3 regions of the Streptomyces sp. NPDC047000 genome follow, and region 1 is predicted to be linked to each of the others. Evidence: riboswitches for the same ligand, from Rfam matches in the RefSeq annotation. Region 1 holds a riboswitch; each other region holds the start of a gene.
What was found. A riboswitch is a leader RNA that binds a small molecule or an ion and turns the genes downstream of it on or off. The one in region 1 is predicted to bind S-adenosylmethionine.

Region 1 (10,220 bases):
GCTCGCGAGGATGGCGATCTCCGCGCACTCCTCGTCGTCGGCGTCCTCGCCCCGTGCGAGGCCGCGCACCAGGGCGTCCACCGCCTGCTCGGCGAGGGCGGACGCGGCACGTGCGACAACGGCGAGCTCGCCGTACGCGGTCAGCGCGTACGGATCGTGCGGCGGGCCGTCGGGCCAGGGCTGGGGCGAGAAGGGCTGCCAGGAGGACCTCTTGCCCCTTCCGTGCTCGCGGACCTCGGCCAGCAGTCCCTCGGCCACGCCGAGACAGAACTGGACCGAGACCAGCCGCGCGGTCGGCGCTGCCAGGGAGGAGAAAGGTGACAGGACGCACTCGTCCGGTGAGAGGGAGCCGAGCACATCGCCGGCCGCGACCGGCGCGGAGTCGAACTCCACGCCGCCGCCGGCCGCCGGCCGCAGGCCGAAGGTGTCCCCGCCGCTGCCGCTCACGACGCCCGGGCGGGCGGGGTCGACCAGGACGGCCAACGGCTCACCGGTGCCGTACTCGGCGGCCCGGACCACCAGCCGGTCGGCGATCCCGGCCCCGGTGGCGTACCTCTGACGGCCGTTCAGCAGATACCCGCGCGACGTGGGGGTCAGGACGAGCGGTGGTTCGTGTGAGGCGATGCCGCCTCCCCAGCACCACCGCCCGGCCGCCGCATCCCGCTCGATACGGGCGGCACGGGCGGGGCCGGCGAAGAACCGGGCGCTGTGGGACAGGAAATAGTGGTTGCCCAGCAGGTGGCCGACGGCCCCGTCGGCGGCGGCGACGGTCCGGACCACCGCGTAGGCCGTGCGCCAGTCCGCGCCCCCTCCCGCGTGCTCGGCCGGCGCCAGCAGGGTCAGCAGTCCCGACTCGCGCAGCCGTGCGACCTCGTCGAGCGGGGCTTTGCCGGCCTGTTCGCGCTCGGCCGCGTCCGTGGCCAGGTCGTCCGCCATCTCACGGGCTATGTGCAGCCAGTCGGCCCGCGCGGCTCCCGCGCCGGTCGCCTCGTCCGCCGTCACCGTCATGCCCGTACCCGCTTCGTACGACTGCGGCCGCGGCGGCAACCGCCGCTGCGGCCACGGTTGTCGCTGCGGCCCGGTGCTGTGGTCATGACGTCTTCCTCCAGGGGACCGAGGACGACGCGGTGCCCGGCCGGGCGGCGTGGGGGTGCGGCGGTGCGCGGTGACGCGTCGGCTTCATCATCCTCACTCTCCTCTTCGACCAGCGTCAACATTTTCCTAGTAACTCGATAGGAAAACTAGGGATTCTGGTGGGCGGCAGGTCGTCGGCCGGGGTACGAGCCGGGGACCGCGAACGTTCCGTGGTCAGTTCGACCGGAGGGAGTGCCCTCGTCGGCGCCATTCCTCCGCGAGGAGTTCGTAGGAGCGGACCCGGTCCGGGTGGTCGTGGGTGATCGTCGTGACGAGCACCTCGTCCGCGCCCGTGGCCTCCCGCAGTTGTTCCAGCCGGTCGGCGACCCGGCCGGGTGAGCCGACGAACCGGGTGTCGAGGCGGTCCTGGACGAGGGCCCGGTCCTCGTCGGTCCACGGGCGGGCGCGTGCTTCCTGGGGCGTCGGAAACTGTATGGCGCCCTCGGCGGTGCGGATGCTGTGGACCCACGGGCCGTAGCCGGTGGCGAGTTCGCGGGCGGTGGCGTCGTCCTCGGCGACGACGACGTCCGCCGAGACGCTGACGTAGGGCTTGTCGAGGAACTCGGAGGGTTGGAAGAAGGCCCGGTAGCCGTCCACCGCCTCCAGGACCGTGGCCGGGCTGACGTGGTAGTTCGCCGCGAACCGCAGCCCCCTCTCCCCGGCCGTCTCGGCGCTCTGACCGCCGCTGCTGCCCAGGATCCACACCTCGACGTCGGCGCCCTCCCCCGGCACGACGTGTGCCTCGACGCCCTCCGGCGAGCGGTAGGTGCCCGCCAGCAGGGCGAGGATGTCGTCGATCTGCTCGGCGTAGTCCTGGGACTCGGCGCCCGGCAGCAGGAGCAGCCTGCGCTGGAGGGCGACGCGGGGTGAGCCGAGCAGATGCTCGAAGGAGAAGCGGGGCGGGATCAGCAGGCCGTTGGGGGTGCGGCCGTCGACGACCGGGGTCGCCGTCGGTGACGGTGCGGCCGGCCGGCCGGGCGGGCGGCCTCCTGAGCGGCCCAGGCCCAGATCGAAGCGGCCCGGGTGCAGCGCGTCGAGCAGGCCGAACTCCTCCACGGTGGACAGCGCCGTGCGGTGCCCGAGCTGCACGGCCCCGGAACCGAGCCGGATGGTGGAGGTGGCGGATGCGGTCAGGGCGAGGACGACGGCGGGTGACGTGCCCGCCACGCCGGGATTGAGGTGGTGCTCGGCGAACCAGTAACGGGCGTACCCGAAGCGCTCGGTCTGCCGTGCGAGGTCGATGGAGTTGCGCAGGGCGTCCGCCGCCGTCGAGCCGGACGGGATCGGGACCAGGTCGAGGACGCCGAGGGAGAGGTCAGACACGGGTGGACTCCTGGGTGATCGGTGAGGCCGGAAGCACGGGGCTCCGGTCCGGGGGCGGGTCCGTGACGTCCCCGGTCGGCGGCGCGCTCCCGGCCACCTCGTGGAAGCGCTCGCGCGCCGGCTTCCGCACCCCGGTGACGGGGTCCGGCCGGTGCACGGTCAGGGTGATCGCGAGGGACTTCACGACGCCGCCCGCCGCTCGTCGCGCGCGTGGTCGGGGTGGGCGAGGCCGAGGTTGTCGCGGAGGGTGGTGCCCTCGTAGTCGGTGCGGAAGACGCCCTGTTCCTGGAGCAGCGGGACGACCTTGTCGGCGAAGTCGTCGAGGCCGCCGGGGGTGATGTGCGGGACGAGGATGAAGCCGTCACTGGCGTCGGCCTGCACGAAGTCGTTGATGGTCCGGGCGATGGTTCCCGGCGAGCCGACGAAGGTCTGGCGGTTGCCGGTGTGGATGACCAGGTCGCGGATGGACCAGTTGTTGGCCTCGGCCAGCTCGCGCCACTCGCGGGCGGTGGCCAGCGGGTCGCGGTACATGCGTACCTGGGCGCGGCCCTTGGAGATGTGGTGGTCGCTGACGTCCGGGTCGATGTCGGGCAGCGGGCCGTCCGGGTCGTAGGAGGACAGGTCCCGGTTCCAGACGAACTCCAGGTGCCTGAGGGCGGTGGCCCCGCTGACCTGGAGGCGGCGCACCTCGCGGGCGAGTTCCTCGGCTTCGGCGTCGGTGTCGGCGAGCGCGAAGGAGGCCGCGGGCAGGATGAGCAACTGGTCATGGCGGCGGCCGTACTTGGCGAGGCGGTTCTTGACGTCCGTGTAGAACGTCCGGCCCGCGTCGAGGGTGGCGTGCCGGCTGAAGATGGCGTCGGCGGAGGAGGCGGCGAACTCGCGGCCCTCCTCCGAGTCGCCGGCCTGGAAGATGACCGGGCGGCCCTGCGGAGAGCGTGGGACGTCGAACTGGCCGTGGATGTCGAAGTGTCGGCCGGTGTGGACGAAGGAGCCGGCCTTCGCGTCCCGCAGGAAGGTGCCCGTCTCCCGGTCGGCGATGATCTCGTCGCCGTGCCAGGAGTCGAAGAGCTCGTTCGCGGTGGCCAGGAACTCCTTGGCGCGGGAGTAGCGCTCGTGCTGCGGGAGAAAACCGCCGCGGCGGAAGTTCTCGCCGGTGAAGGCGTCCCAGGAGGTGACGACGTTCCAGGCGGCGCGTCCGCCGGAGAGGTGGTCGAGGCCGGCGAACTGGCGGGCCACCTCGTAGGGCTCGTTGAAGGTGGAGTTGATGGTGCCGGTCAGACCGAGGTGCTCGGTGACGGCGGCCAGGGCGGCGAGGACGGTGAAGGTGTCGGGGCGGCCGACGACGTCCAGGTCGTAGATCTTGCCGCCCTGTTCGCGCAGCCGGAGTCCCTCGGCGAGGAACAGGAAGTCGAACCTGGCGCGTTCGGCGGTCCGTGCGAAGTGGGCGAAGGAGCTGAACTCGATGTGGCTGCCGGCTTTCGGGTCGCTCCACACGGTGGTGTTGTTGACGCCCGGGAAGTGTGCGGCCAGATGGATCTGCTTCAGCGGCTTGCTGCTCATGTCGGTGCGGTCCTTCCGGCTCAGGCGGCGGAGTAGCGGTTGGCGGGGCGGACGAGGCCCAGCAGGCCGCGCAGGGTGTCGGCCTCGTAGGCGGTGCGGAAGGCGCCGCGGCGCTGGAGTTCGGGCACCAGGCCCCGGGTGACGGCGGGCAGGTCGTGCCCGGCGACGGCGGGCCGCAACCGGAACCCGCTCAGCCCCTCTGCCGCGAACTCCTGCAACAGGTCCGCGAGTTGACCGGGGGTACCGGCGAAGATGCGGGCGTCGCCGGTGTACGGCTCCCCCGCGAGCGCGTCGAGACGTGCCCGGCGGTCCTCCGCCGCGGCCTGCTCGTCGTCGAGGAAGACCACCAGGTCCCCGAAGACGTGGACGAGTTCACCGGCGCGCCCGGCCGCCTCCTGCTCGGCGCGGATCTCGGCGACGATCGCGCGGGCCTGGCCGGCGTCGTGCGGGGTGACGTACCCGACGTCGGCCTGGCGGGCGACCAGCCGGTACGGGACGGTCTGGTGGGCGAGGGAGGTGACGAGCGGCTGGCCCTGCGGCGGGCGCGGCGTGATGGACGGGCCCCTGACGCTGAAGTACCGGCCCTCGAAGTCGATGTGGTGCAGCTTGTCGCGGTCGACGAAGCGCCCGGTGGCCACGTCCCGGATCTCCGCGTCGTCCTCCCAGCTGTCCCAGAGCCGGCGCACGACCTCGACGTGATCGGCGGCCTCGTCGAAGAGGTCGGTGAGCCGCTCCTGTCCGGCCGGGGTGCGGAGCTCGTCCAGGTCCAGCGGCGGGAAGGTCCGGCGGCCGAAGTGGTCGGCCTCGTGCGGGCGGGCGCTGATCTGTACCCGCAGGCCGGCCCGTCCGGTGCTGACGTGGTCGAGGGTGGCGATCGCCTTGGAGATGTGGAACGGCTCCGTGTGGGTGGCGATCACGGTCGGCACCAGTCCGATGTGCCGGGTCAGGGGTGCGATACGGGACGCGGTGAGTACGGCGTCGAGGCGGCCGCGGACCTGGTCGGTGCGGCCGTCGAGCTCGCCGTAGTGGGAGGACTGCAGGCCGAGTCCGTCCTCGAAGGTGACGAAGTCGAGCAGACCGCGCTCGGCCTCGGCGACCAGGTCGGCCCAGTAGCCGGCGGTGAACAGGTCCCGGGGGCGGGCGACTTGCTCCCGCCAGGAGGCCGGGTGCCAGCCGGTGCCGTCGAGGGCCACGGCAAGGTGCAGCGGAGAAGGGGACACGGATGAATGCCTTCCTGGAGGTCCGTACGAGGAAGCCGGCCCGATGGGACGGGGTGAACGGCTGTCGGCGAGGAGCGAGTCGGGTCCGCCGGCCGGAGGCCGGGGTCAGGGGCGGCAGGGGCCGTCGGCCACGCTCCGAGGGCCGGCGTGGGGCCGGGAGTGCGGGCGGACGGCACGGGGCGCCCGTGTCGGGTGACGCGCCGTCGTCCTAACCGCCGTCGTCCTAACCGCGACCGTCCGGACCGCGACCGTCCGCAGGGGCCACGGCGCGGTCATGCCGCGTCTTCCGCAGCGGCGGCTCCGGTGTTCCGTACGAGTGAGAAGACCGTGCGGCAGCGCAGGGTGAAGCCGATCGACTCGTACAGCCGGACGGCGTCGGTGTTGGTGGCGGCGGCGTGCAGGAAGGGGTGTTCCCCGCGTTCCTTGATGCCGGCCGCGACCGCGCGGACCAGACGCGTGGCCAGGCCCCGGCCGCGGTGGGCGGGGTCGGTGCACACGGCGCTGATCTCCGTCCAGCCCGGCGGGTGCAGGCGTTCGCCGGCCATCGCGATCAGCCGGCCGCGGTGACGGATGCCCAGGTAGGTGCCCAGCTCGACGGTGCGGGGCAGATAGGGGCCCGGTCGGGTGCGGGCGACCAGGTCGAGGATCTCGGGTACGTCGGCGGGACCGAGCCGTACCGCTTCGGGGTCCGGCTCCGCCCGCAGCGCGGTGTCCACGAGCTGGACGCCCTGGCCTGTCTCGACGAGCTCCCAGCCGTCCGGCGGTTCGGCCACGCCGCGTACCGCGGCGCTGCCGCCGGGGCCGACGAGCACGGCCAGGTCGGCCCAGGCGCGCGGGTCGTCCTCGTCGGTGACGGCGTGGAAGGGGGCCACGTCGGCCGGGTAGCGGGCGGCGCGGCCGACGCGTTCGGCGAAGCGGGCGTGCGGGCCGGTGAGCGCGGCCCAGGCGGGGTTGTCGAGGACGTGGGAAGAGGTGGCTTCGAGGCTGGCGACGGACATCGCGTGACGGCTCCGGTGCTGGGGGCGCGGGGCCGGGCCCCGCCGCGCGGCGGCGGCGGGGTTTCCGGCCGGGGGGCGGGTCAGGAGTTGTCCAGGGGCAGGCCGGGCGGGTTGACCTCGGACTTGGCGACGGCCTCGTCGGAGAGGTTGTAGGCCTTGAGCCACTCGGCGTACTGACCGTTCTTGATCAGGTGGTTGATGGCGTCGGCGAGCGGTTCGGCGAGGCCGCTGTCCTTCTTCGCGGTGGCCGCGATCAGGCCCTGTAGGGCGGCGCCGGCGCCGGAGTAGGTGCCCGCGGTGCGGGTGGCGGCGGGCGTGCCCGCGGTCTGGCGGTTGTGGTAGGCGAAGCCCGGGTTGGGGCCGAAGGAGGCGTCGACCTTGCCGCTGGACAGGGCGAGGTAGGTGCTGTTGCTGTCCTGGAAGTACTTGACGGTGAGCTTCTTGCCCTCCTTGGCCAGCTTCGCCTTCCACTCCAGGAGGATCTTCTCCTGGTTGGTGCCGGAACCGACGGCGATCGTCCTGCCGGCGAGGTTCTCGTAGTCGCCGTCGAAGTTCCAGGTGCTCTTCTTGGGCACGATGAAGGCGAGGTTGTCCTGCCGGTAGGAGGCGAACTCGTACTTCTTCTTGCGTTCCTCGGTGTCGGTGACGTTGGAGAAGGCCACGTCGACCTTGCCGCTGTCGATGCCGACGAAGAGGTTCTCCCAGGTGGAGTTCTTCACCTCGGGCGTGAGACCGAGGACCGCGGCGACCAGGCGGCCGAGGTCGGGCTCGGAACCGGTGAGAGTCTTCTGGTCGCTGCCCACGTAGGCCAGCGGGGCGAAGCCGGCCGGCAGGGCGCCGATGCCAATCTCCAGCTTGCCGCTCTTCCTGACGGCGGCGGGCAGTTCGGCGCTGATGGACTTCACCTCGGAGACCTTGATGGAGGTCTGCCGGGCGGCTCCGTTGGAGACCTGTCCGACGACGACCTCGCCGGACGTGACGTTCTCGGTGGAGGCGGCCGCGTCGCTGTCGCCACCGCAGGCGGCGAGCCCGGTGGCCAGGGAGGCGACCGCGGTCGCCGCGGTGATGCCGCGTATCAGGCTGCGTCGGGTGAAGTGGGCAGACGTAGACATGGCCGTTCCTTGTCGCTCAGGGACGTGGTGTGGGTGGGGGTGGGGAGGTCGTGGGGTGCGGCGGGCTCAGCGGGTCCTGCCGCAACGGGCTCTGTTTCAGAGGACCTTGCTGAGGAATTCCCTGGTCCGCTCGTGCCGGGGCCTGTCGAGGACCTCGGAGGGCGGGCCCTGCTCGACGATCCGGCCGCCGTCGAGGAAGACGACCCGGTCGGCGATCTCGCGGGCGAAGCCGATCTCGTGGGTGACGATGACCAGGGTGGTGCCGCTGGTCGCCAGGTCCTTGATGACGGCGAGGACTTCGCCGACGAGTTCGGGGTCGAGGGCGGAGGTGGGTTCGTCGAAGAGGATGACGCCGGGGCGCAGGGCGAGGGCGCGGGCGATGGCGACGCGCTGCTGCTGGCCGCCGGAGAGCCGGCGCGGGTAGGCGCCGGTCCTGTCGGCGAGACCGACCCGGCCGAGCAACTCGCGTGCCAGCTGCTGCGCTTCGGTCTTGCCGAGTCTGCCGGTGGCGACCGGGGCGGCGGCCACGTTGCCGAGGACGGTCAGATGCGGGAAGAGGTTGAAGTTCTGGAAGACGAACCCGATCCGCCCGCGCTGGGTCAGGATCGCCCGCTCGCTCAGCTCCTTGAGCCGCTCACCGTGCCGCTTCACACCGATGAGTTCGCCGTTGACGCTGACGTAGCCGATCTCGGGTTTCTCCAGGTGGTTGATGACCCGCAGCAGGGTGGACTTGCCGGAGCCGGAGGGGCCGAGGACGACGGTGACCTCGCCGGGCCGGACGGTCAGGTCGACGCCGTCCAGCACCCGGTGGGTGCCGTACCACTTGTGCACGTCGTGGACCTCGACGGCGGCAGGCTCCGTCTCGAGCCTCGCGAGGATGCCGGCGCTCATACGGCGGCCTCCCGGCGGACGCGGTCGCGCAGGTCGCCGAGGCCGGCCCGCAGCTTCTGCAACGGCGTCGGCGGCAGGCTGCGGGTGGCGCCCCGGGCGTAGTGCCGCTCGACGTAGAACTGGACGACGGAGACGACGCTGGTCAGGATCAGGTACCAGACGGTGACGACCAGCAGCAGCGGCACGATGTCGCCGGGGTAGGTGGAACCCATGGTCTGCGCGGAGCCGAACAGGTCGAGCAGGGAGACGTAGAAGACCAGCGAGGTGGACTTGATCAGACCGATGAGCTGGTTGACGTAGTTGGGGGTGATGGAGCGCAGCGCCTGCGGGAAGACGATCTTCCGGAACTGGTAGCCCTTCGGCAGGCCGAGTGCGGAGGCCGCCTCGTGCTGGCCCTGGTCGACGGAGAGGATGCCGCCGCGGACGACCTCGGCCGCGTAGGCCGCCTCGTTGAGGCTGAGGCCGATGACGGCGACGGCCATGTCGGTGGCGAGCTTCGACTCGTCGAAGGAGAAGAAGGACGGCCCGAAGGGCACGCCGACGCTCAACGTCTTGTACAGGGCACTGAAGTTGTAGAGGAAGAGCAGCACCACGATGAGCGGGACGGAGCGCAGCGCCCAGACGTAGGTCCAGCTGACCGCGCGCAGCACGGGGCTCCTCGAGAGCCTGGCCAGCGCGAGCAGGATGCCGCCGGCCAGGCCCAGCACCGCGCTGTAGGCGGCCACTTCGAGGGTGATCAGCAGTCCGTCGAGGATGGTGGGCCGCAGGAACCAGTAGCCGAAGCGGTCCCACTGGTAGAACGGGTTGGAGACCAGTCCGTGCACGAACTGGGTCACGAGAACGAGGACGACGGCGGTGGCGATCCAGCGCCCCGGTCGGCGCAGCGGCAGAACTCGCTGAGCGGTGAACGGTTTTGACGGTGGGTCGGTTGTCGGCGCCTCGGTGAGGGTGACGGTGGCGCCTGGGGGTTCGCTCATGGTGGGCTCCGGCTGGGTCGGAACACCCCCGGAGCACGGCGGTGCGCGGCGGCGCACACGGCGGCGGGGTACCCGGGGGCTGGGCGGACGACGGCACACCGCGCGGGGGCGGTGTCCGTCATGTTCGTCAGGAGGAGGGCGGGCGCTGCGGGGAGGTGTCAGCCCCGACAGCGGGCGCGGCCCGGCGCGGTACACAGTGCGCTGTTCACGCGGAGCAGATCGACGGCGCGATCGGCGACGAGAGGGTTCGGGTACGGCTGTACGGAGCCCTGGGAACGGCGTGCGGCCGTTCTGGGAGCTGCGTACATGGCGTCACCCTCACTGTTCCGGCCCCGGGGGGCCTCGCGCTTACCGAAACGTCGTCCGGTCCGGTCGTCACCTGGGGCACCCCACCGCGGTGCGAGGGTTGCCGGTCAGCAAGCCAGGGCTTGTCGCTGACGCTCATGACCGTTCTGGGCGGTAGTCAAGACAACCACCCGAACGAATGTCAACGCCGGTCCAGCTGGTGGAACGGCCGGGGCGGATCCTGGTGGGCCGCCCGGTCCGGCCCTCGTGGCTGGTTCAGCCTCGGTGGCCGATCGCGCTGCGGACGCGGAGCAGATCGATGTGACGTCGGGAGGTCAGAAGAGGCGAACGGCCCGCTCGGACGGTGACCGGAGCACGGCGCCTCATATTTCCCTACCTATCCACTAGGATTCCCCCAGTGAGTGTCGATCCGACCGACACCCACGTCAAGAGGGCCGTCCCGCATCACGGACGCCCCCACCGGACCACGGAGTCGGCCACGACCTCGCACCGGTCACCACAGCCGCTGCCGCCGGTACGCCGCGCGCCTTCGCGGACAACCACGCCACGAACTGCCGCGCGCCCGCACGGACCTGCTCTCCTGCCCGCCGCCCCCGGGTTCCCGAGCCGACCCCGACCCCGGTCCGAGCGAGCCGACACGACCTCCGGACTGCGGGGACAAAGAGCGGCAGACGAATCGGGCTGTACGCCGGGGAGAGT
Region 2 (10,220 bases), on a different contig from region 1:
GGGCCCCGCTCGCGCGCGACGCCTCCACGAACACCGCCTGCCGCACCCGCAGCACCTCCGCGCGCGCCACCCGCGCGAACGCGGCGACGCCGGCGGTGCCGACCGCCACCGCCACCTTCACCGTGCCGTAGCCGAGCGCGGTGACCAGGGCGAGGGACATGAACAGCGCGGGGACGGACAGCAGTACGTCGACGAAGCGCATGATCACGTCGTCCACCCAGCGGCCCGCGAACCCGGCGACCACCCCCAGCAGGCCGCCGACCACGAACGCGACCAGCACGGCGATCAGCGTGGCCTTCAGGGACAGTTGGGCGCCGTGCACGACCCGGGAGAACACGTCGCGGCCCAGCTCGTCGGTGCCGAACCAGTGACTGCCGCTCGGTCCGCGGAAGTTCCGTGACGGGACGCCCTTCAGCGGGTCCTGCGAGGTGAACAGGTCCGGCCGGAACGAGGCCGACACCACCAGCACGAGGACGACCACCGACAGCAGCAGCCCCGGGCGGCGCATCACGAACCGCAGCAGCCGCCGTACGTCCACACGACGCCCGGGATCAGGCTCCGGTCCCGCCTCGACCGGGCGGGCCGGTCCCAGTGCCGCCTCGGCCGGGTCGTCGACAAGGCTCTGGCTCATACGAGTGCCGCCCTTCTGCCCGAGGCCACCACGATCCGCGGGTCCAGGAGTGGATACACGAGGTCGATGACCAGGTTCGTCGTCACGAAGATCAGCGCGCCGAACACCACCACCCCCTGCACCAGCGGGATGTCCTGGGCCGTGACCGCCGCCGCGGTCACCCGGCCGAGGCCGTCGCGGGAGAACACCGTCTCGACGACCACCGAACCGGCGATCAGCTGCCCCACCAGCAGGCCGACGACCGTCAGCGCCGGCAGGGACGCGTTGCGCAGGGCGTGCCGCAGATGCACCCGCCACCGTCCCGCGCCCTTGGCCCGGGCGGTCTCCACATACGCCTGGTCCAGCGCGGTGAGCAGGCTCTTGGCGAGCACCTGCGCGATCTGCGCGCCGGTCGGCACGGCCAGCGTCAGCGCCGGCAGTACCAGCCCCTTGAATCCGTCGTTGCCGAACGCGGGGAACCAGTGCAGCCGGAAGGAGAACATCTCGACCAGCAGCAGTCCCACCCAGAACGTCGGGACGGACACCCCCAGCGGCGGCAGTGACAGCAGCAGCTGCCGCAGCCAGCGCCGGGCGATGTATGTCGCCAGCACCGCCAGGCCGCCGCCGAGAAGCACCGCGAGCAACAGGGCCGCGCCGGTCAGCTGCAGCGTCTGCGGCAGCGCGTCGGCCAGCGTCGAGGTCACCGGCCGACCGGTGGACACCGAGTCGCCGAAGTCCCCGCGCACCGCCCGGCCGAGGTATTCGGCGTACTGCACCAGCACCGGCTTGTCGAAGCCGTACTCGTGCCGCAGGGCGGCGAGCTGCTCGGGATCGACCTGCCCCGAGTCCATTCCGGCACCGGCCATCGCCGTGACCGGGTCACCCGGCAGACAGTCCAGCACCAGGAACGAGACCGTGTACGCCGCCCACAGCACCCCGACCGCCTGCGCAAGCCGCTTGATCACATAGCGGCGCATGGGCTAGCCGATCCAGGTGTCGTGCAGCTGGAGCCGGCTGGAGGCGTCGAAGTCCAGGCCGTGCACCTTCTTCGACACGCCGAGCTGGGTCTGGAGCTCCACCACCGGCGCGTAGTAGGCGTTCCGCACGATCGACTCCTGAGCCCGGACCACCAGTTGCCCGCGCTTGGCCGCGTCGATGGTCGCGGCCTGCTCGGACAGCGCCGTGTCGAGGGAACTCGGAGGCAGGTGGTAGAAGTTGGCCAGCTTGGTGGAGAAGGAGCTGCGCAGGATGTCCGGGTCGGCGCGGGTGATGTTGCCCCACACCGCGTCGAAGTCACCCGACTGGAGGGTCGGGGCGAACTGCGTGACCTGGAGCTGCTTGAGGACCACGTCGACACCGACGGACTTGAGCTGCTGCTGGATCAGTTCCAGCGCGGGCTGGTTGGTGGCCGCGTTGGGGAACCACTTGACGGTCAGGCTGAGTTTCTTGCCGTCCTTGGCGCGGATGCCGTCGCTTCCGGTCTTCCAGCCGGCGCCGTCCAGCAGGGACTTGGTCTTGGCGGCGTCGAAGGCCAGACGGGAGGCGAGGTCGGTGTAGTCGGGTGTGGTGTGCGCGAGGACGCTGGTGGCCGGCTGGGTGCCGGTCGGGAACACGGTGTCGGCGATCTGCTGCCGGTCGATGGCGTACAGGATCGCCTGGCGCACCTTGGCGTCCTTGAGCAGCGGCCGTGAGTTGTTGAGGCCCAGACCGAACACGACGCCGGGGTTGGCCCGTCGCTGGAGGGTGACCTGGCCGCCCTTGAGGGCCGCCTCGTTGGCCTTGCCGACGCTGGAGACGGCGTCGACCTGGCCGGACTGCAGGCTGCCGGCCCGCACACCCGCCTCCGGCACGACCTTGAACACCAGCTTGTCCAGGTATGCCTCGCCCTTCTTGGACCACCGCGAGGAACCCCAGGCGTATCCGGTGCGCCTGGCGAGGGTGAGCGACTGGTTCTGAACGTACTGCTTCAGCACGAAGGGCCCGGATCCGATCACCCCGTCGCTGCACTTCTGCTGTGGGGTCTTCTTCACGCTGGCCGAGGACTCGATACCGAGCGAGTGCGTCGAAGTGGCTTGCAGGAACTGGGCGTTGGGTTGGCTGAAGGTCACCTTCACGGTGAGCGGGTCGACCACCGCGGTGCTCTTGACGCCGCTCAGATAGCCCTCGGCGAGAGTCCCCAGGGCGCCGAGCTTCGGCACCGCGTCGAAGTTGTCCTTGACCACCTGCGCGGTCAGCTTCGAGCCGTCGCTGAAGGTGACGCCCGAGCGCAGACGGAAGGTGAATGTGGTGGCGTCGGAGCTGACGTCCCAGCTCTTCGCCAGCCACGGCACGATCTTTCCGGTCCGGGGGTCCTGGTCCGTCAGGGAGTCCACGGTCTGGCGCACCGAGTAGACGGTCTCGTTGCTGGCGACCTGCTGCGGATCCACGCAGCCGGCGTCCGAGCCCACCGCGAAGGTCAGGGTGCCGCCGGACCGGGGTTGCCCGGCGCTGTTGCCGGAATCGCCGCCGCCTGAGCCGCAGGCGGTCAGCAGGACGCTGGTGGTCACAAGGGCGGTCAGTGCCGCCCACCAGGGGGTTCTGGCATCGGGAAATGCAGTCACGGAGGGCTTCTCCTGCTCGTGTCACCAGGCACGGGTGTGGTGTAGGGCATGGCCGTGCGTGGGCGTGCGGCCCCGGCCGGCGCGATGCCGGTGCCGGGGGAGCGCTGTGCAGACGGGGATCGAGGGGAAACGGGGATCAAAGACAGACGGAGATCAGGCGCAGGCGCAGGCGGGTGCGGCGACGGCAGGTGCCGAACCGAGGCCTGCGGCGGGAAGGGCCGTCAGGCCTGACAGAGACAGCTGGTCGAGCGCTTGAGGTCGATGTGGCGCCGACGCGAGAGGCGGGAGAACACGGTGGCGCCGGCGTAGCGGGCGCTGAGGTCACCACCGTGCCGCATGTCGGTCCTCCACATGTCCGGCCCCGGTTTCGAGGCCACGCGCTTGCGGGATCGTCGGTGATCCCGCCGGGCTTTCACCTGGAGCACCCCACCGCGTGGGAGGGTTGCCGGTCAGCGAGCCAGGGCTTGACGCTGACGCTCAATGCCGCTCGTGATCGTACGGAGCGGTTTTGTCATACGTCAATGGTGCACAAGGACGCCCTGTCAGGGGGCCGGGAGGGGAGTGCGTCCGGCTCAGGAGCCGCCGCGCTCGCGGGGGATCTGCTGGCCGGCCTCGATCGCCACCGGCAGCCGGTTCTCGGCCGGGGGCAGCGGGCAGGTGGCCAGGTCCGTGTAGGCGCACGGCAGGTTGGTGGCGCGGTTGAAGTCCAGGACGACCGTGCCGTCGGCGGCGGACGGATCGAGCGCCAGGGCCCGGTTGGCGGCGTAGGTGGTGACCCCGGAGGTCGCGTCGGTGAACAGCACCAACAGCCGGCCCGCACCGTGGCCGGGGAACGCGGTCAGCGACAGCGGGCGCCCGTCGAGCTCGAACTCGACCCTGCCCGGAGCGTCGTAGACATGCTCAAGGCCCTCGACCGCGGCGCCCACGGTGGTGGGTCGCGGTGTGTCGAAGGGGATGTACCGGCCGGTCACGGCCCAGCGCGGGTCGGGGGCGTAGGCGGGTGTTCCGGTGAAGGCCGTGCGCAGCGGTGCGTCCGGATGCCGGGGGCGCAGGATGTCCTGGCCTCCGCGCCGGGCGACCTCGATGACGGCGTCTCCCCAGACGGCGTCGACACCGCCGCGCTCGGGAAGCACGCCGAAGCGGTGCTCGCCGCGCACCGGCGTTCCGGCGACGACCAGTTCCTCGCCCTCGTCGAGGTCCACGACGACGCCTTCGGGGCCGGTGTGCCACGCGCCGGGCGCGTCCGGGAAGCGCTGGGGCCGGTCGTCGAGCCAGTGCAGACCGGTGATCGCCAGGAACCCGTGCGGGGCGGCGAGCCGGGCCGTCGAGCGCATCGTGCCGGACGAAGCGGGCGAACTTGTCGGCCAAGCCGGACGGAGTGCCGACGTGCCCGCGCTGCTGGCCGAGCGCGATGACGGGTCTCCCGCAGCGACCAGCCGTGCGCCTCCGCCTTCGCCCGCCCTTCGGCCACGACGGCGCGCCGGTCGGCGCTACGCCGCGCACCGAGGGAGCCGCCGTTCTCGCTGACGACCGGATCCTCCTCGGGCAGGGGACCGTCGGCGTCGCGGCCCGACAGGCCGATGCCCCACAGCAGTCCGGCGATCCCCAAGGCCGCGCCCGGGGTGACCAGGACGTACACCGCCCGGAAGCAGCTCTCGGACGAGAACGCCGACCCTCCGGGCCTCACCGGCAGCGCGGTGTCCTGTCCGTGGTGCCGACGCAACGCAGGCGATGACCGTACCGAGGCCCCGCCGTCGTGCGGGGCCTCGGTGGGCCGGGCTCATTCGAACGCCGCCGTATCGCGCGGTGCCTGGGCCGCGTGACCCCATCCCGGCGCACCGTCCGCAACTCTCGGCTGACGTTCTCGGCCGCGGCCCGCTCCGCGGCCGCCCGCTGACGCTCACCGGGGTGGCCGTCTGCAGGGCCCGCTGTTCGGGCGTGGCCACCGGGGGATCGAGCAGGGTGCGCAGCCCGCGGAAGACAACGAAGCACCGGGCTGCCGATCGAGGGGAAACGGGCCGAGCGCGGACGACCGGCCGGGGCTGCCGCGCAGGAGGCCTGCCCTTGACGCACACCTCAGAGGCAAGTGATGCGGCCTGTGCGATCTCCACGAACAGGTGGGGGAGTTCTCCGTGTCCGCGATGCAAGACCTGTCCGGAAGGTTATTGACCGACGTGGTGGACCTCTGCTGAACTTCCGTCTCATGAACCCGCGCGTGGACCTCACTCGGCGGCGCCACATCGATCTGGTGCACGTCTCCAGCGCGTTTTGTTGTTGCTGACGCGGCAAGGGATCGTCGTATCCACCTCCTGAGGGCTCCCCTCTCCTCTCGTCTCCTTCTCGTATGAGGCGGGAGCCTGTTCGCGTACGCCGACGCGGTCGCTGAGAACGCGACCGCAGCGGTCCTGCGACCACGCGTCTTCTCTCCGGCCGGCCCAGTCCGGTGTTCCGCGCGGTCGGCCAGTCCTGCGCGGTACCCCACCGCCTTCACTCGACTCCCCGTTCCCCAGCACCCCTTGGCGTGCCCATCTGCCCGGGAGGGATCCCCTCATGCCTCCGTCCGTCCGAAAGCTCACCGGCCGCATCGGCGCGGTCGTCGAGGGCGCCGACCTCGCGGCGCCGTCCGACCTCTCGACAGTCACGACGCTCCGAGACGCCCTCAACGAGCACAAGGCGATCGTGTTCGACGACGTGCAGCTCGACAACGCCGGCCAGGAGCGCGTGGCCGGGTGGTTCGGCGAACTCACCACCGCCCACCCGAACGTGCCGGCCGCCGACGGCACGACGAATGTCCTCGCCGTCGACAGCACGACGTCCAAGGCCAACGAGTGGCACACGGACGTCACCTTCGTGGTCAATCCACCGCAGCTCACCACGCTCCGGTCCATCGTGACCACGCCCTACGGCGGCCAGACGCTCATCGCCAACGCTGCCGCGGCCTACCGCGACCTGCCCGAACCGCTGCGCTCCCTCGCGGACACGCTGCGCGTCGTGCACACCAACCAGTACGACTACGCCCGCCCCGCAGCCACGACGGCGCAGCGACAGGAGTATGACCGGGCCTTCGTCTCGACGCCCTACGAGGCTGAGCACCCGGTCGTGCGAGTCCATCCGCTCACTGGCGAACGCGGGCTGTTCATCGGCGGGTTCGCCAAGCGGATCGTCGGCCTGTCGAGCAGCGACTCGGCCGATCTGCTGCGCATCCTCCAGTCGTATGTGACCCGTCCGGAGAACATCCTGAGCTGGACATGGTCCCCGAACCAGTTGCTGATCTTCGACAACCGGCTCACCCAGCACTACGCGGTGGACAACTACGGCGATCACCCGCGCCGCCTCAACCGGGTGACGATCGCAGGAGAGGTACCGACCGGCGTCGACGGCCGCCGCAGCGAGCAACTCGTCGGCGATGCCTCGCACTACAGCAGCGTGCCGGCGGTGGCGGCATGACCGGGCTCGGCCTCAAGGCGCCGGCCGTCACCAAAAACCCGGACGCCGAGACGACGGGCACGCGCGAACGCGAGGTGTTCCTGCCGCGCGACGCCCGCCGCCGGACGCCGCTCAGCACACTCCGCGAGCGCCTGCGCTGGCCGCTCGGCATCTACACGACTCCGGTCGCGATCCTCATCGCCTGGGAGATCCTCGCCCGGGCCGGAGCGGTGCCGAAGACCTACGCCCCCGCGCCGACCTCGATCGTGCAGTCGGCCGTCGACCTGTGGCAACAGGGCGTCCTCGGGCCCGACCTGGCCATCTCGCTTCAGCGGGCAGGCATCGGCCTGGCGATCGGTCTGACGGCGGGCGTCGTCACCGGCGTCCTCGGCGGGCTGCTACGCAGCGGCGAGTACCTGTTCAACGGTCTCGTGCAGGTGCTCAACACCATCCCCCTTCTCGCGGTGCTGCCGCTGATGATCGTGTGGTTCGGCATCGACGAGCTCACGAAGGTGTTGCTGATCTCCTTCGGCGCCGGTGTCCCGATGTACCTCAACCTGTTCGCCGCGATCCGGGGTGTCGACCAGCGGTTGATCGAGATGGCGCGCACGACGGGCGCGGGCACCTGGCGCCTGGTGACGCGCGTGCTGGTGCCCGGAGCCCTGCCGGGCTTCCTCGTCGGCCTCCGCTTCTCCCTCGCGTACAGCGTCCTGGGACTGGTCGCCGCCGAAACGGTCAACGCGGACAAGGGACTTGGCTTCCTCATCACTCAGGGGCAGACGTATCTCCAGACCAACCAGGTCTTCGTGGGGCTGGTGATCTACTCGCTCCTCGGTCTGCTCGCCGACCAGTTCGTCCGGGCTCTCGAGCGGGTGCTGCTGCGGTGGCGCCCCGGTTATGAGGCGTCATGAGCAGCACGACGGCGACGCAGCCCCGTCGGCAGACCGGGGTCGTCGTCGAGCAGGTGATCCGTGCGTTCGGTGACCGAGCGGTGCTCGACCACCTCGACCTCACCATCGCCGACGAGGAGTTGGTGATCCTGCTCGGCCCTTCGGGCTGCGGTAAGAGCACCCTGCTGCGGCTGCTCGCCGGACTGGACCGGCCCGACGGCGGCCGCGTGGAGGTCCCGGCCCGGCGGGCGATCGTCTTCCAGGCCGACCGGCTGCTGCCCTGGCAGCGGGTCCTGCGCAACGTCACGCTCGGCCTGCACGGGGCCGACGCGGAGCAGCGGGCCCGCGACGTGCTCGCCGAGGTCGGCCTCGCGGGCCGTGAGAAGGCCTGGCCCAAAGAGCTCTCCGGCGGCGAGGCCCAGCGGGTCTCACTCGCGCGAGCGCTGGTCTCCGAGCCCGAACTCGTGCTGCTCGACGAGCCGTTCGCCGCCCTTGACGCGATCACACGGCTGCGCATGCACGACCTCGTACGCGCGCTGCGGACCAAGCATCAGGCGGCCATGCTGCTCGTCACGCACGACGTCGACGAGGCGATCGCCCTGGCGGACCGCATCGTCGTCATGCGCAACGGCCGCATCGGCACCTCGCACGAGGTGCACCTCACCGCCATGGACCGTGAGGCGAGCGTCGCACGCGAGGAACTCCGCGCCCGGCTGCTGGAAGACCTCGGCTTGGCCGGCCGGCACTGACTGTCCGAACACCTTCACCCAGCACAGAAAGCACGACAACCCATGCGAAAGAGAACCACGAGACTCATCGGCGCGGTCGGCTCGCTCGCTCTGGCGAGTACCCTCGTCGCCTGCGGAGGATCGTCGTCGGACACCTCCGCGCCGCTGAGCAACGCCGCCGATGCGAGCGACGCCAAGCACCCCGAGTGGAGCAAGTACACCTTCACCATCGGCGACAACGGCGGTGACGGCAGCCAGGAACTGGCGAAGGCCACCGGCGTGTTCGACGACGCGCCCTACAAGGTGAAGTTCGCCCGCTTCACCTACGGTCCGCCGCTGGTGCAGGCCGCCGCCTCGGGCGACATCGACCTCGGCAGCGTCGGCGACGTACCGCCGATCACCGGCGCCGCGAAGGAGTACGGCTTCAAGGTCGTCGCCGTCAACCGCTCACTCACGCCCACCCAGTCGAACGAGAACATCATCGTGCCGAAGGGCTCGCGGCTGAAGACGGCCGCCGACCTCAAGGGCAAGAAGATCGCTGTTCCGCAGGGCAGTTCGGCCCACGGCCTGGCCTTGAACGCGCTGAAAAGCGTCGGTCTCACCCCCAAGGACGCGAAGCTGGTCTTCCTCGACCCGGCGGCCGGTGCCACGGCGTTCAACACCGGGAAGGTGGACGCCTGGTCGATCTGGAACCCGCAGTCGGCGATCGCCGTCAGGAACGGGGCGCGGATCCTGGTGAAGGGCCTCCCGCCGATCGACCAGACCAGCAGCTACTACGTCGCCAGTGACACGTCGCTGAAGGACAAGACCAAGCGGGCGGCTCTCACGGACGTCCTGAAGAGACTCTCGCGAGAGTTCGCCTGGGCGGTCAAGAACCCCGACAGATACGCGCAGGCGCTGTCGAAGGAGCAGGGCATCCCGCCGGCCGACGCCAAGGCGTCCCTGGCCGCCTACTCGAACCGGGTGACCCCGGTGGGGCGGTCGGACATCGAACTGGAGCAGAAGCTCGCGGACGCCTTCCTGGAGGCGGGCCAGATCACCAAGAAGGTCGACGTCCCGTCGATCGTCGACAACCTCCTCCCGGCCGGTTACGACAGCTCGAAGCCGAAGGTCACCTCATGAGCGCGGGACGAAGGAGACTCCACCTCAACGCCTTCCTCATGGAAGCGGGCCACCACGAGGCGGCGTGGCGGCTGCCGCACAGCAATCCCCGCGCCGACTTCGACCTGCGGCACTGGATCGAGCTGGCGCAGCTGGCGGAGAGCGCCAAGTTCGACTCGCTGTTCCTCGCGGACGGCCCGGCCCTCATCGGCACCGGCGAGTTCCGGCCGCCGGGCCAGCTCGAGCCGCTGACGCTGCTCACCGCGTTGTCCCAGGCGACCAGCAGGATCGGCCTCATCGCGACCGTGTCGTCGACGTACAACGAGCCGTACAACCTCGCCCGCCGGCTCGCGTCCGTCGACCACGTCAGCGGCGGCCGCGCCGGCTGGAACATCGTCACCTCGGCCGGGGCCGACGAGGCCGCCAACTTCGGCCTCGACGACCGCCCCGGCCACGCCGAGCGCTACGCCCGCGCCGACGAGTTCCTGAAGGTCGCCAAGGCGCTGTGGGACAGCTGGGAGTCCGAGGCCGTCGTCGCGGACCGGACCACCGGACGCTACGCCGACCCCGCACGCCTGCACCGGCTCGGCCACCAGGGCAACTACTTCAAGGTGGCCGGCCCGCTCAACGTCGAGCGTCCGCCGCAGGGTTACCCGCTGCTCGTCCAGGCCGGCTCCTCCGAGGACGGCAAGGACTTCGCGGCCCGCCACGCCGAGGCCATCTTCACCGCGCACACGACATACGAGCGTGCGGCCGGCTTCTACGCCGACATCAAGGCACGGACCAGGGCCGCGGGGCGCGACCCGGACGGCGTCATCGTCCTGCCGGGCATCGTCCCGTACATCGGCTCGACCGAGGCCGAAGC
Region 3 (10,220 bases), on a different contig from region 1:
CGGCCTCGTGGCGGGCGGCGCTGTCGTGCCACTCCACGGCGACCGTGCCGTCGGTGTCCCGGGTGACCCGGCGGCTGGCGCCGCCCCCGGCGAGGTAGGGCTCGGCGGCGCGCAGCCAGTCGGCGCGGCCCGCGAGGACGCCGGAGCCGAACGGGGCGTAGAGCTTGTGGCCGGAGAAGGCGACCCAGTCGACGTCGAGGTCGCGTACCGACACCGGGTGGTGCGGGGCGAGCTGGGCGGCGTCCAGGACGATCCGGGCGCCGTGCGCGTGGGCGGCGGCGGCGAGTTCGCGCACCGGCCACAGCTCGCCGGTGACGTTGGAGGCGCCGGTGACGCAGACCAGGGCCGGGCCGTGGGGGTCGCGGCCGGCGAGGGCCCGCTCCAGGGTCTCGACGGCCTGGCGGGGGCTGCGCGGGGCGTCGAGGACGGTGAGGCGGGCGCTCTGCCAGGGCAGCAGGGCGGCGTGGTGCTCGGTCTCGAAGACGTAGACCTCGCAGCCGGCGGGCAGCGCGGCGGCGAGCAGGTTGAGGGAGTCCGTGGTGGAGCGGGTGAAGACCAGCTGGTCGTCGGGGCGGCAGTCGAGGAAGGCGGCGACGGTGCGGCGGGCGTTCTCGAACAGCTCGGTGGAGAGCTGGGAGAGGTGTCCGGCACCGCGGTGGACACTGCCGTAGTACGGGGCGTACGCGGCGACGTCGTCCCAGACCCGCTGGAGCGCGGGCGCGCTGGCCGCGTAGTCGAGGGCGGCGTAGGTGACGGAGCCACCGGTGACGAGCGGCACGGCGACGTCCCGCCCCAGCACGGGCAGCGGAGCGCAGGGGGGCTCTTCGGTGGCGGCGGCGGTACGGACAGCGGTGGCGGTGGCGACGGACATGGCTGAACTCCCGTGAGGCAGAAGGACTCACCACGCGGGCGCGTGCGACCGGTGCCGGGTGCCGCGCGGAAAGCGGCGGTCACCGGGCCGGTGCGGACGGCTCGAGCGGGGTGAAGACGAAGGAAGGAAGAGCGACAGGGCGGTCCGGGGGCGCGGAGAGAGCTCTGCGGCCCTGGTGCCTGTCGTCGGGTTCCCGTCACCCGCCGAGTGGCGGGGCGGCCGGGCGGTCCGGAACGGCGGACCGCCGGTCGAGCCGGTCACAGACGGCGGAGGGGAGGTGACGACAGGGCCTGAGGCCTGTACACCCGATGGTCGTCGCGGAGGGGGCGGGCACCGCCGGTGTCCACGGCTTGATCGGCCGGACAGGCCTAGCGCATTCGCTTGCTCACGGAAGGCTCCTCGACGACCAGGACCCCTGATACGCGAGGGGTCCGCGCTTGCCGTGGACGTTGCTGTCCACGACCTGGTCTTCACCCGGGGCACCCCGCCACGGACGGAGGGTTGCCGGACAGTCGGCCGGGGCCTGATGACTGTCACTCATGACCTGGTCCAGAATCTTGCCACACGATCACCACCGCGCAAGACGCGGTCCACATACCGGACCGGCGGAGAAGCGCGGAGGTGAAGGGGCGGAGGGGGCGGAGGGGGCGGACCGCCGGCCGCGCAGCCGCCCCCGGGAAGCCGTCAGGCGTGCCGGCTCAGGCGTGACTCGCCGCCACCCAGCGTTCCAGTGTCCGCGCCGCCGCCCCCGAGTCGATCGACTCGGCGGCCTTCGCCATCCCGGCCGCCAGCTGCGAGGCGAGCGGCGCGTCGGCCGGGTCCAGGGCCGCGAGGGCGGCGGCCGAGTTGAGCAGCACCGCGTCGCGGACCGGGCCCCGCTCGCCGTTCAGGAGCCGGCGGGCGACATCGGCGTTGTAGGAGGGGTCGCCGCCGCGCAGGGCGTCCACCGGCACCCGCTCGATGCCGACGTCGCGCGGGTCGAAGGTCTCCTCGGCGACCTTGCCGTCGCGGACGGTCCACACCCGCGAGGTGGCGGTCGTGGTCAGCTCGTCGAGGCCGTCGTCGCCGCGGAACACCAGCGAGGAGTTGCCCCGGTCGGCGAGGACTCCCGCGATGATCGGCGCCATGCGCGGGTCGGCGACGCCGATCGCCTGGGCCTTCACCTTGGCCGGGTTGGTCAGCGGGCCGAGCGCGTTGAACACCGTACGGATGCCCAGCTGGCCGCGGGCGGCGGCGACATGGCGCAGCGCGGGGTGGAACTTCACGGCGAAGCAGAAGGTGATGCCGGCCTCCTCGGCGACCTCGGCGACCCGCTGCGGGGTGAGGTCGAGGTTGACGCCGAGCTTCTCCAGGACGTCGGAGGAGCCGGAGGCGGAGGACGCGGCCCGGTTGCCGTGCTTGACGACCTTGGCGCCGGTGCCGGCGACGACGAGCGCCGACATGGTGGAGATGTTGACCGTCCGCGCGCCGTCGCCGCCCGTGCCGACGATGTCGACCGTACGGCCGGACACCTCGATGACGTTGGCGTGCTCGTACATCGCCCGGACGACGCCGGTGATCTCCTCGACGGTCTCGCCCTTGGCGCGCAGGGCCACCACGAACCCGGCGATCTGGGCGTCGGTCGCCTCACCGCGCATGATCCGGTCCATCGCCCAGGCGGTGGAGTCGGCGCTCTGGTCACGGCCGTCGAGCAGGGCGTTCAGTACCTGGGGCCAGGAACGGCCCGCCGCGGTGTCGCCTCCAGCGGGGGTCACAGCGCTCATCAGCCGCTCCTGGGTGTCCTGGGTGTCGTGAATCGGGGTGCGACCCCAGCCTAGTGCCGCGGCAGGCAATGTTTGCCCGTGAAGGAGCGGCGTCCGGTGCGTGCTCTCTGGGGGTCCCCCCTGCTCGAAGAGCTTGGGGGAGTGCCGGCCGGAAGCCCCCGTACTGGATGTACTCGGGCTTTCGGCCGGTGCGGCGAGTGGGGGTCCCTGCTCGAAGAGCTTGGGGGAGTGCCGGGCGTCGCGACGGGGCGAACATTGCCTGCTGCGGCACTAGAGCCGCAGGGATCGACGAGGGGCCCCGTCCGAACACCGGACGGGGCCCCTCGGCTGTGGCGTGGCGACACGCGGTGATCCAGGTGATCAGTGGTGACCGTGGCCGCTGGTGATCTCCTTGTACTCCTCGACGGTCGGCTTCGGGATCTGGTTCTCCTCGCCGTAGTACGCCTTGCTGAGCTTGGCGCGCAGTTTCAGCGAACCCTTCACCTTGCGCTCGACGCCGTTCTCGTCGACCGTCGGGCCGATCTCGGCGGGCGTGTACTGCTCGTGCGCGGTGAGGGTGTGCAGCTGCTCCTGGCTGAGCGGCTCGTGGACCTCGATGAACTCGCCGTGCGGCAGGCGCTTGATGATGCCGGTCTCCCGGCCGTGCAGCACCTTGTCACGGTCGCGGCGCTGGAGGCCGAGGCAGATCCGCTTGGTGGTGATGAACATGATCACCGGGCCGACGAAGACGAAGATCCGGACGAACCAGGTGACCGAGTTGATCGACAGGTTGAAGTGGGTGGCCCACAGGTCGTTGCCGCCGCCGATCAGCAGGGTGAAGTACACCGTCAGCCAGGCGACGCCGAACGCGGTGCGCGTCGGGGCGTTGCGCGGGCGGTCCAGGATGTGGTGCTCGCGCTTGTCGCCGGTGACCCAGGACTCGATGAACGGGTAGACCGCGATCGCGACCAGGACCAGCGGGAAGACCACCAGCGGGATGAACACGCCCAGGACGAGCGTGTGGCCCCAGAAGTTGATCTCCCAGCCCGGCATGAAGCGGATCAGGCCCTCGGAGAAGCCCATGTACCAGTCGGGCTGGGCGCCGGTGGACACCTGGTCCGGACGGTAGGGGCCCATGGCCCAGATCGGGTTGATCTGCGCGACCGCGGCGATGGCCGCGATGACGCCGAAGACCAGGAAGAAGAAGCCTCCGGCCTTGGCCATGTAGACCGGCAGCAGCGGCATGCCGACGACGTTGTTGTTCGTCTTGCCGGGGCCCGCGAACTGGGTGTGCTTGTGGTAGAAGACCAGGATCAGGTGGCCCACCATCAGCCCGAGCATGATGCCCGGCAGCAGCAGGATGTGGACCGAGTAGAAGCGGGCCACGAAGTCGCCGCCGGGGAACTGGCCGCCGAAGAGGAAGAACGACAGGTACGTGCCGACGATCGGCACGGACAGGACGGCGCCCTCCATGAACCGCACACCGGTGCCGGACAGCAGGTCGTCCGGGAGCGAGTAACCGGTGAAGCCGGTGAACATGCCCAGGACGAGCAGCAGGAAGCCGAACAGCCAGTTGACCTCACGCGGCTTGCGGAACGCGCCGGTGAAGAACACGCGCATCATGTGCACGAACATGCCCGCGATGAAGACCAGCGCGGCCCAGTGGTGGATCTGCCGGATGAGCAGCCCGCCGCGCACGTCGAACGAGATGTGCATGGTCGAGTTGAACGCCTCGGACATCAGCTGTCCCTGGAGCGGGACGTAGCTGCCGTGGTACACCACCTCGTTCATCGACGGGTGGAAGAACAGCGTCAGATACACACCCGTGAGGATGATGATGATGAAGCTGTACATGCACACTTCGCCCAGCATGAACGACCAGTGGTCGGGGAAGATCTTGCGCATGTTGGACTTGGCCAGGGAGTAGATCCCCAGCCGGCCGTCGGCCCAGTCGGCCACCCGCTCACCGGCGGGTGCCTTGCCGCGGTCGCGGCCGGACGCGTTGCTTGCCGTAGTACTCATCCGCGCTCCCAGAATGCAGGACCGACGGGCTCCTCGAAGTCGCCGAGCGCCTGGAGGTAGCCCTCACTGTCCACACCGATGCGCAGCTGCGGCAGGGCGTGGCCGGCGGGGCCGAAGATCACTCGGGCGCCGTCGGAGAGGTCGAAGGTGGACTGGTGGCACGGGCACAGCGCGTGGTGCGTCTGCTGCTCGTACAGGGAGATCGGGCAGCCGACGTGGGTGCAGATCTTCGAGTAGGCCACGATGCCCTGGTGGGACCACTCGAGTTCCTGCTTGTCCTTGATGTTGTCCGGCTGGAGCCGGATGATCATCAGGGCCGACTTGGCGATCTGGGTCTGGAAGTCCTCGTCGGTCTCCTCCAGCCCGTCGGGCTTGGCGAAGGTGAGCGAACCGACGCTGATGTCCTCGGCCTTGAGCGGCTCGTTGGTGTTCATGTTGACCAGGCGCTTGCCCTTGGCCCACAGGGTGTGCCGCAGCGAGGTGCCGGGCAGCGGGCCGAGGTCGCGCAGCAGGATGACACCGGAGAGCGGCACCAGGGTGAGCGCTCCGAGCATCGTGTTGCGGATCAGCTTGCGGCGGCCGAGCGCGGACTCCTTGGCGCCCTGCCGGAAGTCCTCGAGGACCTTGGCACGGACGTCCTGGGGGGCCGCGATGGCGTGCCGCTCGTCGGTCATCTCCGCGTCGGACATCAGGGTGCGCGCCCAGTGGACGGCGCCCGCTCCGATGCAGAAGAGCGCCGCACCGAGGGTCAGGCCCAGCGCGAAGTTCAGCGCGCTGATGTGACCGATCGGGAAGACGTAGATGCTCTTGTCGTGCGGGATCGACACGTACGAGGCGATGAAGCCGACGGTCGCCAGCATCGACAGCGTGAACAGCAGGGCGACCGTGCGCTCGGAGCGCCGGGCGGCCTTCTCGTCGATGTCCTGGATACGGTGCTCGTGCGGCGGCAGGCCCGGGTCGGCGAACGGGTGCTTCTCGTCCGCGACGCTCACCGTGCCGTGCGCGGTGTCCTGCCCGGTGGGCAGGTTCTCTTCCGGAATGTCTTGGCTACTCATGACTTCTTGGCCTTTGCGGTCCGAGCGGCGACCCAGACGGCGACCGCGATCAGCGCGCCGAGTCCGAAGATCCAGCCGAACAGGCCCTCGGTGACCGGACCGAGACCGCCCAGTTCCAGACCGCCCGGGTTGGTCGTCTCGTCACCGTTGACCGCGTTCAGGTACGCGATGATGTCCTTCTTGTTCTGCTGCGACATCGTCGTGTCGGGGAAGGACGGCATGTTCTGCGGGCCGGTCTGCATGGCCTCGTAGATGTGCTTCGGAGCGACGCCCGTGAGCGACGGGGCGTACTTGCCCTTGGTCAGCGCGCCGCCCTTGCCGGTGAAGTTGTGGCACTGGGCGCAGTTGGTGCGGAACAGCTCACCGCCCTTGGCGATGTCGGCGCCGTCCTTGCTGTACTGCTCCTTGGTCGGCACCGAGGGACCGGCGCCCAGCGAGGCGACGTACGCCGCGAGCTGGTCGATCTGGGCCTGCGTGTACTGGACCTTCTTGCGCGGTGCCTGGGCGCCGGCCGAGGTGGCGGCCGGCATCCGGCCGGTGCCGACCTGGAAGTCGACGGCGGCGGCGCCCACGCCGACCAGGCTCGGGCCGTCGGAGGAGCCCTGGCCACCGGTGCCGTGGCAGCTGGCGCAGCCGACCGAGTAGAGCTTCTTGCCCTCCTCGATGGTCAGGGACTGGGCGGTTTCATCGGCCTGCGCCTTGCTCGCGGGCGCGAAGGCCGCGTACAGCCCCCCGGTGGCCGCCAGCGCGAGGAGTAGGACGACGACCGCCGCCAGCGGATGGCGTCGTCGTGCGGAGAGCTTTTTCACGATTACCCCGGTGTCAGGATCTTCTGCGTCGATGCTTCTGGTGAGGGATCGGCTCGTCGTGGCCGGGCGGTCTCCCGCTGAACTGCGGGACCTGCGGTGACCGGCTGCCGCGGACGGGCAGCCCGGTTACTTGATCAGGTAGATCGTGGCGAAGAGGCCGATCCAGACCACATCGACGAAGTGCCAGTAGTAGGACACGACGATGGCGGCGGTCGCCTGCTCGTGCGTGAACCTCTTGGCCGCGTAGGTACGGCCGAGGACCAGCAGGAAGGCGATGAGGCCACCCGTCACGTGCAGGCCGTGGAAGCCGGTGGTCAGGTAGAACACGGAGCCGTACGGGTCGGAGGAGAGCGAGAGCCCGTCCTTCTTCACCAGCTCCGTGTACTCGAAGATCTGACCGCCGATGAAGATGGCACCCATCACGAAGGTGACGATGAACCAGCCCCGGAGCCTCTTCACGTCCCCGCGCTCGGCCGCGAACACGCCGAGCTGGCAGGTGAGGGAGGAGAGCACCAGGATCGTGGTGTTGGTCGCGGAGAACGGAAGGTTGAGATGGCCGGCCATCTCCTTCCAGTGGTCCGGACCGGTCACCGATCGCAGGGTGAAGTACATCGCGAAGAGGGCCGCGAAGAACATCAGCTCGGAACTCAGCCAGATGATGGTCCCGACGCTGGTGAGGTTCGGCCTATTGACCGACGGGTGCGCGTGCCCGGTGTCTACTGTCGTTGCTGTCGCCACGACCGACATTATGTCGGTCGCTTATCTCGCCCTCACTCCGGGGGGTGCCGTTCGGAGTGTCCGGCCCTCCTGGACTGCCCGGATGGCTGATCAAAGGGGTGATCGAAGGGGTGATCCAACGGCTGTCGACGGGGAGTCCGAGGGAGTAGCATCCGCGGCAGCGGTTCAGTCCGTACGACGCTGACGTCCCGGAGGAAACATGCAGCCGACCGCCACGGTGCTGGTCTACAGCGACGACTCCAACACCCGCGAACAGGTCCGGTTGGCGACGGGGCGCAGGCCCGCTCCCGATGCGCCGGTGGTGGAGTTCGTGGAGTGCGCGACGCCGGAGGCGGCGCTGCGTGAGCTGGACAAGGGGGGCATCGACGTCGCCGTCCTGGACGGGGAGGCGGTGCCGATGGGCGGCATGGGGCTGTGCCGGCAGATCAAGGACGAGGTCTTCGAGTGCCCGCCGGTGCTGCTGCTGATCGGGCGGCCCCAGGACGCGTGGCTGGCCACGTGGAGCCGGGCCGAGTCGACGGTCACGCATCCGCTGGAGGCGGTGGAGTTTGCGGCGGCGTTGGCTTCTCTGCTGCGGCGGCGGGGGTTGGTGGGGGTCTGACGGCCCCCTTCCCCTCTGCGGTGCCCTGCCGGGTGGGGGTTGTTCGCGCCCACGCGGCGGAGCCGCACATCGGCACAGCCCCGCGCCCCTTGGGGGGTGCCGGTCCGTCGTTCGCTGCGGGCGGGTCGTGGGGGGGCCGGGGTTGCTAGATCGCTGTGGGGGTCAGTCTTGACGGGTCCTGCGGGGGCGGGGGCGGGGTGAGGGCGGTGCCCTTGCGCCAGACGGACCACGGGACGTTCCAGTCGCCGTAGCCGTTGCCGAAGGGTTCCATCGGGTCGCCGTTCGAGTTGACGACCTTGACCACGTCGCCCTCGTGGATGTGGTCGTAGAACCATTCGGCGTTCTCCGTGCTCATGCCGGTGCAGCCGTGGCTGACGTTCTCGCTGCCCTGGGAGTCCACCGACCAGGGGGCGGCGTGGACGTACTCGCCGCTCCAGGTCACGCGGGTGGCGTAGTAGACCGGCAGGTCGTAGGAGTCGTCGCTGTCCTCGGAGATACCGATGGTGGTACCGCGCATCCGTACGAAGTACTGCTTGGCCAGCACGACTTTGACGCCGTTGCGGGTCTCGAAGCCGGGCTTGCCGGTGGTGACCGGCATCTGCTGGATCTCGGTGTCGTTCTTGTAGACCGTCATCCGGTGCGCCGCGGCGTCCGTGACGGCGATGACGCGGTCACCGATGGCGAGCGCCAGCGGCCTGGCGGCGGTGCCCCGGAGGCGGTCGCCGATGCGGACGCCGTCCAGGGTGCTGTGCACGCGGATCGTGGCGTGGGCGGGCCAGTAGTTCTCGGGGCGGTAGTGCAGCTCCTTGTCGTCCACCCAGTACCAGGCGCCCGGCACGGCGGGCTCGGAGTCGACGTGCAGGCCGCGTTCCACCACGGCGCGCTCGGTCCGGTCCCTGACCGGCCGGCTGAGCTGCGCGGTGACGGGCTGTCCGACGCCGTAGGCGCCCGACTCCGGGCCGAACACGACGTTCAGGTCCCGGCCGACCGGTTTCCCCGTGTCGAAGGCGACGACCCGGCGTCCGGGGGCGCCGTCCTCGTCCTCCGTGCTCACCCGCACCGTGTAGCGGGCGTCCGCGGCCAGCACGGAGGTGCTGTGCCAGCGGGTGCCGTCCGAGGAGAGTTCGCCCGTCACACGGCGTCCCGCGGCGTCGACGGCCGTGACGTCGGTGATGCGGCCGTCACCGTCCTCGGTGGTGATCTCGAGCGGCTTGTCGGGGTCGGCCTTCTCGCCGCCGCCGGTGGGCGTGTTGACGGAGATCTGGTCGGCCGCGTCGAACGGCTCGGCCGACAGGGGGTTGCCGTCGGTGCCGCAGGCGGTGAGGCCCGCGCCGAGGGCGGTCATCGCCAGCAGGCTGCAGCCGATGACGGTGCGGGTGCGCGGAGACGGGTTCATGCGGTCCACGCTAGGAAGATCCGTCAAGGGCGGCGCGCTGGGTGACTCGGAAGAGGGAGGGACATTGCGGCAATCGAGGCAACGACGGGAGCCCGGGTCCTCTGTGACGGAGGACCCGGGCTCCCGGACTGCTCGACCTGCTCGGGCGTGCTACTGGGTGCGGTTCTCGCCGCGGTAGTACTCGAAGACCCAGCCCCACAGGCCCATCAGGATGACCGGCGCGGCGAAGAACAGCAGCCACCAGCCGATCGCGACACCGAGGAAGGCGATCGCGGCCCCCGCACCGAGGGCGAGCGGCTGCCAGCTGTGCGGGCTGAAGAAGCCCACCTCGCCCGCCTCGTCCGCGACGTCGGCCTCCGTGTCGTCCATGGCGCCCGCGTCGACCCGCCGGGCGGTGAAGCCCAGGTAGAAGCCGATCATCACGGTCAGGGCGAAGGAGAGGAAGAGCGCCGTGGTGCCCGCCGGCTCCTTGGACCACACGCCGTAGACGATGGCCATGACGAGCAGGAAGACGCTCAGCCAGATGAACAGCCGGCCCTGGATCTTCACTTGCCGGCCTCCTTGCTGCCCGCGGCGGCGCCGTGACCGGCGTACTCCAGCTGCTCGAGGGCGGCGATCTCGGGGTGGTGCAGGTCGAACGCCGGGGATTCGCTGCGGATCCGCGGCAGGGTGACGAAGTTGTGCCGCGGCGGCGGGCAGGACGTCGCCCACTCGAGCGAACGGCCGTAGCCCCACGGGTCGTCGACGCCGACCGGCTTGCCGTACTTGGCGGTCTTCCACACGTTGTAGAAGAACGGCAGCATCGACATGCCGAGCAGGAACGAGCTGATCGTCGAGACCGTGTTCAGGACGGTGAAGCCGTCCGAGGCCAGGTAGTCGGCGTAGCGGCGGGGCATGCCCTCGACACCCAGCCAGTGCTGGACGAGGAAGGTGCCGTGGAAGCCGATGAACAGCGTCCAGAAGGTGATCTTGCCGAGCCGCTCGTC

Region 2: linked by a shared signal. The riboswitch ahead of ABZ862_RS27650 (putative leader peptide) and the one ahead of ABZ862_RS13140 (amino acid ABC transporter permease) in region 1 are both predicted to bind S-adenosylmethionine.
Region 3: linked by a shared signal. The riboswitch ahead of ABZ862_RS08930 (aminotransferase class V-fold PLP-dependent enzyme) and the one ahead of ABZ862_RS13140 (amino acid ABC transporter permease) in region 1 are both predicted to bind S-adenosylmethionine.

The regions. Positions count from the first base shown of each region.
Region 1 is NZ_JBEYWE010000006.1:207,222-217,441, reverse strand. It holds gene ABZ862_RS13180 (acyl-CoA dehydrogenase family protein) at 1-1,008, opposite strand, end outside; gene ABZ862_RS13175 (LLM class flavin-dependent oxidoreductase) at 1,309-2,457, opposite strand; gene ABZ862_RS13170 (hypothetical protein) at 2,450-2,641, opposite strand; gene ABZ862_RS13165 (NtaA/DmoA family FMN-dependent monooxygenase) at 2,638-4,017, opposite strand; gene ABZ862_RS13160 (LLM class flavin-dependent oxidoreductase) at 4,038-5,237, opposite strand; gene ABZ862_RS13155 (GNAT family N-acetyltransferase) at 5,510-6,235, opposite strand; gene ABZ862_RS13150 (ABC transporter substrate-binding protein) at 6,316-7,347, opposite strand; gene ABZ862_RS13145 (amino acid ABC transporter ATP-binding protein) at 7,444-8,238, opposite strand; gene ABZ862_RS13140 (amino acid ABC transporter permease) at 8,235-9,215, opposite strand; SAM riboswitch class IV at 9,555-9,664, opposite strand; gene ABZ862_RS13135 (putative leader peptide) at 9,777-9,887, opposite strand.
Region 2 is NZ_JBEYWE010000021.1:37,873-48,092, reverse strand. It holds gene ABZ862_RS27665 (ABC transporter permease) at 1-631, opposite strand, end outside; gene ABZ862_RS27660 (ABC transporter permease) at 628-1,587, opposite strand; gene ABZ862_RS27655 (ABC transporter substrate-binding protein) at 1,591-3,210, opposite strand; gene ABZ862_RS27650 (putative leader peptide) at 3,432-3,548, opposite strand; SAM riboswitch class IV at 3,583-3,695, opposite strand; gene ABZ862_RS27645 (DUF1684 domain-containing protein) at 3,783-4,544, opposite strand; gene ABZ862_RS27640 (TauD/TfdA family dioxygenase) at 5,761-6,657, shown strand; gene ABZ862_RS27635 (ABC transporter permease) at 6,654-7,547, shown strand; gene ABZ862_RS27630 (ABC transporter ATP-binding protein) at 7,544-8,275, shown strand; gene ABZ862_RS27625 (aliphatic sulfonate ABC transporter substrate-binding protein) at 8,318-9,376, shown strand; gene ABZ862_RS27620 (LLM class flavin-dependent oxidoreductase) at 9,373-10,220, shown strand, end outside.
Region 3 is NZ_JBEYWE010000004.1:27,130-37,349, reverse strand. It holds gene ABZ862_RS08930 (aminotransferase class V-fold PLP-dependent enzyme) at 1-871, opposite strand, end outside; SAM riboswitch class IV at 1,300-1,416, opposite strand; gene trpD (anthranilate phosphoribosyltransferase) at 1,570-2,634, opposite strand; gene ABZ862_RS08920 (cytochrome bc complex cytochrome b subunit) at 2,995-4,635, opposite strand; gene ABZ862_RS08915 (Rieske 2Fe-2S domain-containing protein) at 4,632-5,690, opposite strand; gene ABZ862_RS08910 (c-type cytochrome) at 5,687-6,499, opposite strand; gene ABZ862_RS08905 (heme-copper oxidase subunit III) at 6,626-7,246, opposite strand; gene ABZ862_RS08900 (hypothetical protein) at 7,437-7,838, shown strand; gene ABZ862_RS08895 (Ig-like domain-containing protein) at 7,984-9,234, opposite strand; gene ABZ862_RS08890 (cytochrome c oxidase subunit 4) at 9,385-9,783, opposite strand; gene ctaD (cytochrome c oxidase subunit I) at 9,780-10,220, opposite strand, start outside.